DNA from 2 places in the Alteromonas sp. DY56-G5 genome. Region 1 is predicted to be linked to the other one. Evidence: predicted binding sites of a transcription regulator. Region 1 holds the regulator's gene; the other holds the start of a gene.
The links. The regulator MetJ, encoded in region 1, represses methionine synthesis genes. The targets are predictions, from matches to a motif close to TAGACGTCTAGACGTCTA.
Positions count from the first base shown of each region.

Region 1 (4,835 bases):
TTTCTCCTGACGATACCGTGTAAATGGTAAACAGCGCGGTCTTATCTATGCGGACTGTTATAAAGCATCGATAGTTCATTACATGTTATATCAGATGGTAACTGCGGGCGGCCTTGGTGGCAAAGTTTAATGCAGGCTTTATACAACAAAGGCGCATTGACTGCGCCTATTGAGGAGTGCTTCATTCAAAAATGTCAGCACGATCCTGATTGTTGTATGTATTAAGTGCCTGAGCGCACACCTAGCATGTGACAGATGGCGTAGCTTAATTCACTGCGGTTCAACGTATAGAAATGGAAGTGTTTTACCCCTTCTTTAGCCAATACCTTTACCTGATCCATGGCGATGTTAGCACCTATTAGGTTACGTGTGGCTTGGTCGTCGGCATCAAGGCCGTCGAACATTTTGTGTAACCATCCCGGCACATGAACATTTGTGAACCCCGCAAATTTCACCAGTGTTTGGTAGTTGGTTACCGGCAAAATACCCGGAACGATATCTAAGTCGACACCCGCTGCGGCTGCACGGTCTCTAAATCGAAGGTACACACTCGTATCGAAAAAGAACTGGGTTATCGCTTCTGTGGCACCTGCTTCTGCTTTGCGCTTGAGGTTTAGTAAATCAAACTGCGCATTTGGTGCTTCAGGGTGCTTCTCTGGATAGGCAGCAACAGAAATATCAAAATCGGCAACGTCTTTTAGCAAGGCAACAAGATCAGAGGCATACATCTCTGTTTTTTCTACTCCTGGCGGTAAATCGCCACGAAGCGCAACAATACGGCGAATACCTGAGTCCCAGTAGTCTTTTGCAATTTGCTTAAGCTCATCACGGCTAGCATCAACACAGGTCAAGTGAGGAACCGCCGCGACACCGGTTTGCTGCTGAATGCGTTTTACAACGTCGTGGGTTCTGTCACGCTCACCGCTATTCGCGCCGTAGGTTACCGACATGTAGCTTGGCTTTAGTGGCGCGAGACGTTCAACTGACTTCCACAGGGTCTGTTCCATGGCTTCCGTTTTAGGCGGAAAGAATTCAAAAGATACATCAATATCACGCAGTTCCGACAGGGACTGGTTTAATGCATCGATACCTTGTGCGTAAGAAACCATGGCTTTTTCTCTCAAAAATGTATTCTTATAGACGTTTAGACGTCTAAATTAAAGAATATATGTCTAGACGTCAAGAGGTTTACACTGCTCAATTGACCTTTTCGTGAACTTGTTTAGAATTTCTCTTCATAACATAAAAAAGAGTAGACCGAGTTAGTACAATGGCAGAATGGAACGGTAAATATATTCACCCCTACGCAGAGCATGGCAAGAAGAGCGAACAGGTAAAGAAAGTCACTGTCTCTATACCTATTAATGTGCTTAAGGCGCTTACTGATGAGCGTACTCGCCGCCAAATCAATAATCTGCGTCACGCCACTAATTCAGAACTGTTGTGCGAAGCATTTTTGCATGCGTTTACCGGTCAACCATTGCCTAACGATGATGACCTGCGCAAAGACAATCCCAATCGCGTACCGGCTGAAGCAAGACGCATTATGGAAGAAATGGGCATTGATCCAAGCTTCGAAAACGATGTGTCGGAAGACGACTGATATTTGGTATTAAAGAGAAACGGCGCTTTGTTGTAAGTTATTGCTAGTTGATAACCTACAACACGGCGCCGTTTTTTATGTACTTGTATTCTCTAAGCGCACCTTTTAGCAAATAAAGGTTGGGCACTAGCCCCTCCATTTTTTTGCTTTATGCGCCAGAATTTTATTCTTCTGGGCTTTCAGGCACGCGTGCAACGCCAGATTCAATCGCAGCCTTAGATACGGCGGTAGCAATACGCTCGCATAAACGCGGGTCCATAGGTTTAGGAATAATGTACTCCTTACCAAATGTCAGACTAGTACTCTTACTGGCAGCTAGTACTTCTTCTGGTACAGGCTCCTTCGTGATAGCACGAAGGGCTTCTACTGCCGCTACTTTCATTTCATCGTTAATGGCCGTTGCACGAACATCTAGTGCTCCACGGAAAATAAACGGGAAACACAGTACGTTGTTAACCTGGTTAGGGTAGTCCGAGCGTCCGGTAGCCATAATAAGATCTTTACGTACTTCGTGAGCAAGTTCAGGCTTTATCTCAGGGTCTGGGTTAGAACATGCAAATACAATTGGGTTTTCAGCCATCAAGGCCAGTGTTTCTGGTGGTAAAACATCCGGTCCTGACACACCAACAAAAATGTCCGCGCCTTCCATTACATCTTCAAGCGTACGCTTGTCAGTATTGTTAGCAAATAGCTTTTTGTGCTCAGTTAAGTCTTCGCGACGAGTATGGATAACGCCTTTTCTGTCTAGCATATAAATACGCTCACGCTGGGCACCACACTTTATAAGCAGTTCCATACAAGCGACCGCTGCTGCACCGGCACCCATACACACAATTTTAGCGCTCTCTATGCTTTTACCCTGAATTTCCAGAGCATTAAGCATGCCCGCTGCAGTTACAATAGCGGTACCGTGCTGATCATCATGAAATACCGGAATTTTACAGCGCTTAATGAGTTCTTGTTCAATTTCAAAGCACTCAGGCGCTTTAATGTCTTCTAGGTTAATGCCGCCAAATGTGTCGGCGATATTCGCTACCGTATTAATGAACTCTTCGGTCGTACGATGCTTCACTTCAATGTCAATGGCATCCAGGCCAGCAAAGCGTTTAAACAGAAGGGCTTTACCTTCCATAACAGGTTTCGATGCCAGTGGGCCTAGGTTACCCAATCCTAAAATCGCGGTTCCGTTACTGATAACGGCAACCAGATTTCCTTTACCCGTATATTTATAGGCGTTATCTGCATCTTCGGCTATTTCTCTGACCGGCTCGGCAACGCCTGGGCTATAGGCAAGAGCAAGGTCGTCCACGCTGTCGGCTGGCTTAGATAACTCTACGCGGATTTTTCCAGGTGTGGGTTTGGCGTGATAGTCGAGTGCGCGTTGTCTAAAATCTGACATGTAAAAAGGTATCCTTAGATGTAGGGTTCATCGGTGTTTTCGTTCACGCTCTGTAGCTATTTTATTGTCGTTATAGTTATAATAAACGTAAGCGCGTTACAACCAAGTAATGACAAAGTGATTATAAATAGTTGTTAGCACTAGGGCTTGTTGATCTTTGTTTTACAGCAATCATCAATAGGCCCCAAGGTGGCATGTGGAAAAGCAGACTAGGCGTTAACCTTTACTGATTCTGTTCACATACCTTAATGGATACAAGCCTCTGGTTTATGTACCCAAAAGCGCCACAAGTCTTGAAAGTCATGCATTATTCACAGAATTAATGCTCACTATCAAAGTGCCGATCGCAACTCTAACACAGCCAATCACTGTGTACATATCTGATCAGAATTCTCATATACCAATGTAGGTTAGGCATACTAATTAGACCAGTAAAATGGGGCTATAATTGCCATTCATGCTATTTATTTTGACTTGTTATAACATTCTGTAGGTCTATTGTGTGGAGGGGGAAAATAAAGCTATCAAAGGGATCTACGTTCTCATAAATGCATTGGACAGAAACCCAAATCAGGAAAATAGAACGCAGGGAGACACCTCGTTAATTCTCCATCCAATATTTCTGATAAAATCCTGTGAAAGCCCACTCAAAATTCGCGCTGAAGGCGAGGATATGACAGAAAGAAAACTAATAACCGTGCTAACCGATGTGTGTGAAAGCGTAAAATCTACCAATAATGGATTTGTTTGGCTAACTCACGTAGGACATTGGAGAGCGCCGCAAGTGATTGCCGTGTTTAATACTGAGCAGGAGAAGCAGCGGGCGTTAACTAATGGTTGGGATATAGACTTCATAAACCAAGTGAATATTGCTTTGGCGTCAATTAAGTCAGCACCCGTTGGTATTTATTTTGATAGCGAAGAAGAGTGTAAGAAAGTGAGTGGCGGCAATTGGGATAGGCATTTATCTAATGTTAAAAACCTTCACTGAGTTCAGGTTACGCTGGATGTTGTAAATTAAGCTAAAAACGTTTTCAGAAAGGCGAGTTGCAGGGCTTGTTACACTGGCTAGGTACAGGCCTGACGTAGGATAACGGCGGTAAAGCGCTGTTTGGCACACCTTGTTTGTGTGAAGCGTGAATTTTAAGCAATAAAAAAGCGCCATAAAGGCGCTTTTTTTGAACTCGATATCAGGCTTACTTTTTGCCCAATGCACCGAAACGCTTCTTGAAGCGATCAACACGACCACCAGTGTCAACGTTACGTTGCTTACCAGTGTAGAATGGGTGACATGAAGAACATACGTCTAGGTTGATGTCTTTACCAAGCGTAGAACGAATGTTCATTACGTTACCACATGAGCAAGTTGCTGTGATTTCTTCGTATTTTGGGTGGATATCTTGTTTCATTGGGTTACCTCACATAATAAGGCCGTATCGCTATACAACCCGAAGTCGCACACCATACGTTACTTAATTCAAATGATAAGTCGTTCAAAGAACAGCCTATCGCAAAAGAGCGGCGCATAATAAAGGATGGCAGGGCCTTGATCAAGCGGTTTTTGGCCAAATGCTAAACAAGAGAGCTAGACAAGGTAGCCGTATAAAAAGATAGCCTTATAAAAAGGCCAAACAAAAAACATTCCTTTTATGCTTACCTGTAAAGTATGTTTAAATATTTGTCTTTCAAGGCTGGGCCAGATGCTCTAGTGGCAAAATGTGTAGCTAGCTGTTAGCAGCTCAACTTGCTGTAACGTATAGGTCTGCAAGAAGCCTCAGTATAATTAGTTTCAACATAAGAAGCTTAGTAAGCGCATTACGCGCTGTAACAATC
Region 1 is NZ_JANHZQ010000010.1:94,118-98,952, reverse strand. It holds gene metF (methylenetetrahydrofolate reductase) at 222-1,109, opposite strand; gene metJ (met regulon transcriptional regulator MetJ) at 1,271-1,603, shown strand; gene NO989_RS07325 (malic enzyme-like NAD(P)-binding protein) at 1,767-3,002, opposite strand; gene NO989_RS07320 (hypothetical protein) at 3,676-3,993, shown strand; gene rpmE (50S ribosomal protein L31) at 4,199-4,411, opposite strand.

Region 2 (4,835 bases), on a different contig from region 1:
CGTAAAGAAGCCCGCGTTGTTCATTTTCCCATGAAGCCTGCTGAGCATCGTCGCTAAAAGATAGCGAGTAACCTATCCGCGCAGTATCTTCGAAGGGCTCTGACGAAGTGAAAGAGAGCAAGTGTATAAATGCGTACTTACCTACGCGTATGGTTTCGCGTTGACAATTGCCGCTGACGACGACTTCATTTGCAGATAGATTTAGAGCAGGTGAATCGGCGTTACTGGTTACTACCCAAATATGACATTCTGTAGATGTCACCTTTCTTACTATCGGACCTGCAATAACTTGGGGCAAGTGCTGCGTAGAAATGACGCTCTCCTTTAATTTTCGTCAATATTAATACACGTAAGCGTGTTAACTAAATATGCTGCACATTAATCGAAAACATGATGACAGCACGACTATTTAACGTTGCCAAATCATATATGTACTCAGCAAACCTGATGTCTATCGCATAACCTTACTCTTTTTTGTGAATAAACGGTATGCTCGATATACTCCCTTACAATTTTTTCAGTTTTACCTTTTGCTCTCGTCTTAATAAACGGAGAGAGGACTTCACACTATGCTAAAATATTTAACCAGTGCTGTGCTAACCACTTTACTGATAAGCGCCTGTAGCGAGCCGAAAGACGTTGTTATTACTCCTGAACCTCAAGACTTAACAGAAGTCACTGTGGGTAAATGGATCCTTGATGAAAAAGGCAACGTTATGTTTGATCCTCAAACCTCAGGGTTAGTGGTGCTAGACGGTCAACTTGTCACTATCGCAGATGCTAGCGCTGATACCACTCAACAGTTGAAACTTCATAGCATTTCACCAGATACCGCAACGCTGAGCGCATCGAGCGAACGCTTTTCATTTTCCAACACCGTGCGCCGAAGCTGTTTTTATAGCTATTTGAGTGAGCAGCCTGATTTAGAAGCGCTAGCCGTAGACCCCAGAGATACTAACGTAATTTATACGGTTACCGAAGATGCTACCCGTACCGGCGCATTAAGCCCTCGCTGTGAAACCAAATACGAGGAAACAGGGTCAACAGATTACCCTACCTTGTTGGTAAAATTGACACGAAAAGATAATGGCTCGGTTGAAATGTCGGATGTGCGACCTCTTCAGTTTCCCAACGATTTTGAAGTAGGTAATTTTCCTAACGACGGCATTGAAGGGTTGACGATGGCTGAAGACGGCACGTTATATCTGGCGCTAGAGAAAGATAAAGCAGGACAGCCAAGAATTTTTACATTGGCTGTTGATGAAGACTTTTTCTCGTCGAATGATTTTGCCACAGTGAGCGAGCCTAACCTTCAACTTCCTTCGTTTACTTCAGGTAATCACCCTATCAATGGACTGGCGTTATATACTCATTCAACGGGCGCATCCTATTTGTTTGGCGCAGCAAGAAACGACAATGAACTGTGGGTAATTGATGTGAGTGGCAGTAAGCCAACAAAGCGTATCCCTATTACTTTCGACGTTGCCGGCGATCAGAGTTGCGAACAGTACACAATGGATAATTCGTCGATGGAAGGATTAGTGAACATTGAAAATACATTGTGGATCATTAACGATCCTTGGGAGAAAAACTACCTTAAAAACGCGACGTGTGAAGCGCATAAGAAGCGTTATGAAGACTTAGCGCCTTTATTATTTCCACTAGAAATTAACAGCGTTTGGTTTGAATAATAAGAAAACGAATAGATTGAAAAACAAAAGGGTTGCTTTTAAGCAACCCTTTTTATTGTTGGCTAACGCTATTGATAGCGCGCTTAATATCGCTGTTTTATTTATGCGTCGCTGCGAAGTCGAGAAGCGAAGGTTTTTTTGAACTTCGCAAGTTTAGGCGCCACCACCATAGAGCAATATTGGTTTTGTGGATTATTTTTGAAGTAATCTTGGTGGTAGTCTTCGGCGTCGTAGTAGTTATTTACTGCTACTATTTCAGTCACTACGGGATCGGGCCAAATCTCTTCTTCTGTGATTTCTGCGATAATTTTTTCTGCTTCAGCTTTTTGTGTATCGTCGTGATAGAAAACCGCGCTGCGATACTGTGTGCCTACATCATTGCCCTGTCTGTTAAGCTGTGTAGGGTTATGCAGCGCAAAGAAAATTTCTAGTATCTCTCGGTAGCTAATGCTGTCGGCATCAAACGTCACTTGTACCACTTCAGCATGGCCAGTATTTCCTTTGCATACCTCTTCATAGGTTGGATCGGCCTTTTCGCCTCCAGCATAGCCAGAAATTGCTTTTTCCACGCCTTCAACGCTATTAAACGCTGATTCGATACACCAAAAGCATCCGCCTGCCAACGTGGCGACTTGTAAATTTGCCATAGTAAAAACCTCTCTTAATCTTTGTCTGTAGTGTGGGTGCGGGTAGGTCACAACACAAGTCATCCAAGCGTGTTTTTTTATCGTATAAACGAATATTAAATAAGAATAATGTGCGAGCTAAGTGAAAGGTTTTAACATGTGAAGTTAGCTGCTTTCTTTCAAGCAGTTTGCAACTGGTAAGAATGCGTATAAACGTGTTCAAAATTTGGCAGAGGTATTCAGTCGTGATTATTTTCTATGACGGGTATTGTCCGTTGTGTATCGCTGAAATGCGTCATTTAAGAAAAAGAGACAAGCACAACAAATTAACATTGGTAGATATTCAGGCCCCCGATTTTTCGAACCGTTATCCAACCATGGATTGGCATGCACTTAATGCAAGAATTCACGGACTTCGTGAAGACGGGACGTTGATAACTGGCCTTGATGTCACTCATGAAGCATGGAAAGCCGTGGGCATGGGTTGGCTATATGCACCGCTTCGCTGGCCTGTTATTCGTCATGTGGCCGATGCTTTCTACAATGTATTCGCAAAGCATAGATACACCATTTCATACCTGTTAACAGGTAAAAAACGCCAGTGCGATCGCTGCATACCAGGAGAAGCCAGTGAAAAATAACGTACTCATAGTGGGCGCGTCGGGCGGCATTGCGTCTGCGCTTATTGAGCAATATAGCAGTGAAGGTGCTAGGGTGTTTGCGGTTAGTCGCGCCCCTTTAGCTGACACTAATCATTCTGGGGATGTTACCTATCATCAGCTGGCCGAACAGGACGATAGGCACATTAGCGAATTTGTTGAACAGCTGGCTGAACAGCAGGTTGTGTTAACTACGGTAATTATCACAACAGGCTTTCTACACCGCGAAAGCGATGGCATTCATCCTGAGAAACGTTTGGAAGATGTCAGCGAGCAGGCCTTAGCGGCTTATTTTTCGACTAACAGCATTATTCCCGCAATGTGGCTCAAGCATTTGGTGAATATTATGAGTAAAGAAGGCTCAACCCTTGTTTGCTTAAGCGCGAGAGTAGGGAGTATTTCAGATAATGGACTTGGCGGGTGGTACGGCTACCGCGCGTCGAAAGCGGCGCTCAACATGTTGGTTAAAACGGCGTCGGTAGAATACAAGCGCAGATTGAAAGACGTGATGCTTGTTTGTTATCACCCTGGGACGGTTGATACGGGGCTTTCTAAGCCTTTTCAAAAGAACGTCGCCGCCAAGAAACTGTTCACGCCTGAGTTTACCGCTAAACAGCTCATTCACCACCTTTCGGCGCTTAATCGAGACCAAGCTTGTCATTTTATCGACTGGAATGGCGAAGTGGTAACTTGGTGATACGGTCTAACATCATTTCAGCAAGTCCAACATCAAGACTTTTTATTTCACTGCTGTTACCATGCTATTTTTGGGAATGGTGCAGCGTATTGATAAGCCCATAGAGGTAGCAATACAACGCGTTGACGCCACACGTGAGTCATAACAACAAACGCCATCCTGATAATAAATAATACCAGTTCGCTCGGCTTGATTCTTACGAATAGTAAGTACCGACAACCAGCATAAATTGTGAGCACACGACGTTTTTGTGCATCACAAGGCATGATACGGCGAACTGCTATAACAATAACTCAACAAGAGGAAGGGATATGAGCGGGGCCAGAGAACAGTTCGGATCGCGCATAGGTTTTATTTTGGCTGCTGCAGGTTCTGCGGTAGGCATAGGTAATTTGGTAGGGTTTCCTGTCGGTGCAGCTAAAAATGGCGGTGGTGCATTTCTTTTAATGTACGCTATTTTCGTTTTTGCCATTTGTTTACCGGTAATGCTGGCGGAAATGTCAGTTGGTCGCCATGCTAAAAAAGACCCGCTTGGTGCATACAGTGATATAAGCGGTAATGAAAAGAAATGGAAAGTCGCGGGGTGGCTAGCTATTGCTACGCCATTCATGATTGCCGTTTTCTACATGGTTATTACCGTGTGGCTTTTCGGCTATTTGTTCGAAGCAGTAAGCGGAAATCTAGACAAGTTAGCTAACCCAGAAACCTTTGGGCTGTTTATTAACTCAGAAGCCATATTTTTATATATGGCGGCCGTTGTTGGTGTGGTCTACCTCATCCTTCAAGGCGGTGTAAAAGAAGGGATAGAAAAAGCGGCAAAGCTGCTCATGCCTGCGCTATTCGTGATGCTAATCGGTCTCGTTATCTTCGTATTAACCCGCGAAAATGCGATGGCTGGCGTTGAGTTCTACATCGTTCCTGAGTTTTCAAAAATTACTGCTGAAGTGGTGAATGGTGCGCTATCGCAGGCCTTTTTCTCTCTATCGTTGGGCATGGGTATTCTTATAACCTATGGTAGCTACATTGATAAGCGTGCAGATGTACCGAGCGCTGCAAAGCTGGTGGCGTTAACGGATACAGCCGTGGCGTTCACTGCGGGTTTGATGATCCTTCCAGCCATCTTCTCTTTTAACCCAGACATTAACCCTGATGATTTAAGTGA
Region 2 is NZ_JANHZQ010000028.1:33,875-38,709, reverse strand. It holds gene NO989_RS14115 (alkaline phosphatase family protein) at 1-298, opposite strand, end outside; gene NO989_RS14110 (hypothetical protein) at 570-1,691, shown strand; gene msrA (peptide-methionine (S)-S-oxide reductase MsrA) at 1,793-2,338, opposite strand; gene NO989_RS14100 (thiol-disulfide oxidoreductase DCC family protein) at 2,563-2,958, shown strand; gene NO989_RS14095 (SDR family NAD(P)-dependent oxidoreductase) at 2,948-3,673, shown strand; gene NO989_RS14090 (sodium-dependent transporter) at 3,985-4,835, shown strand, end outside.
Region 2: msrA (peptide-methionine (S)-S-oxide reductase MsrA) is a predicted target of MetJ. The motif match lies at 2,416-2,433, and genes of this name have one in related genera.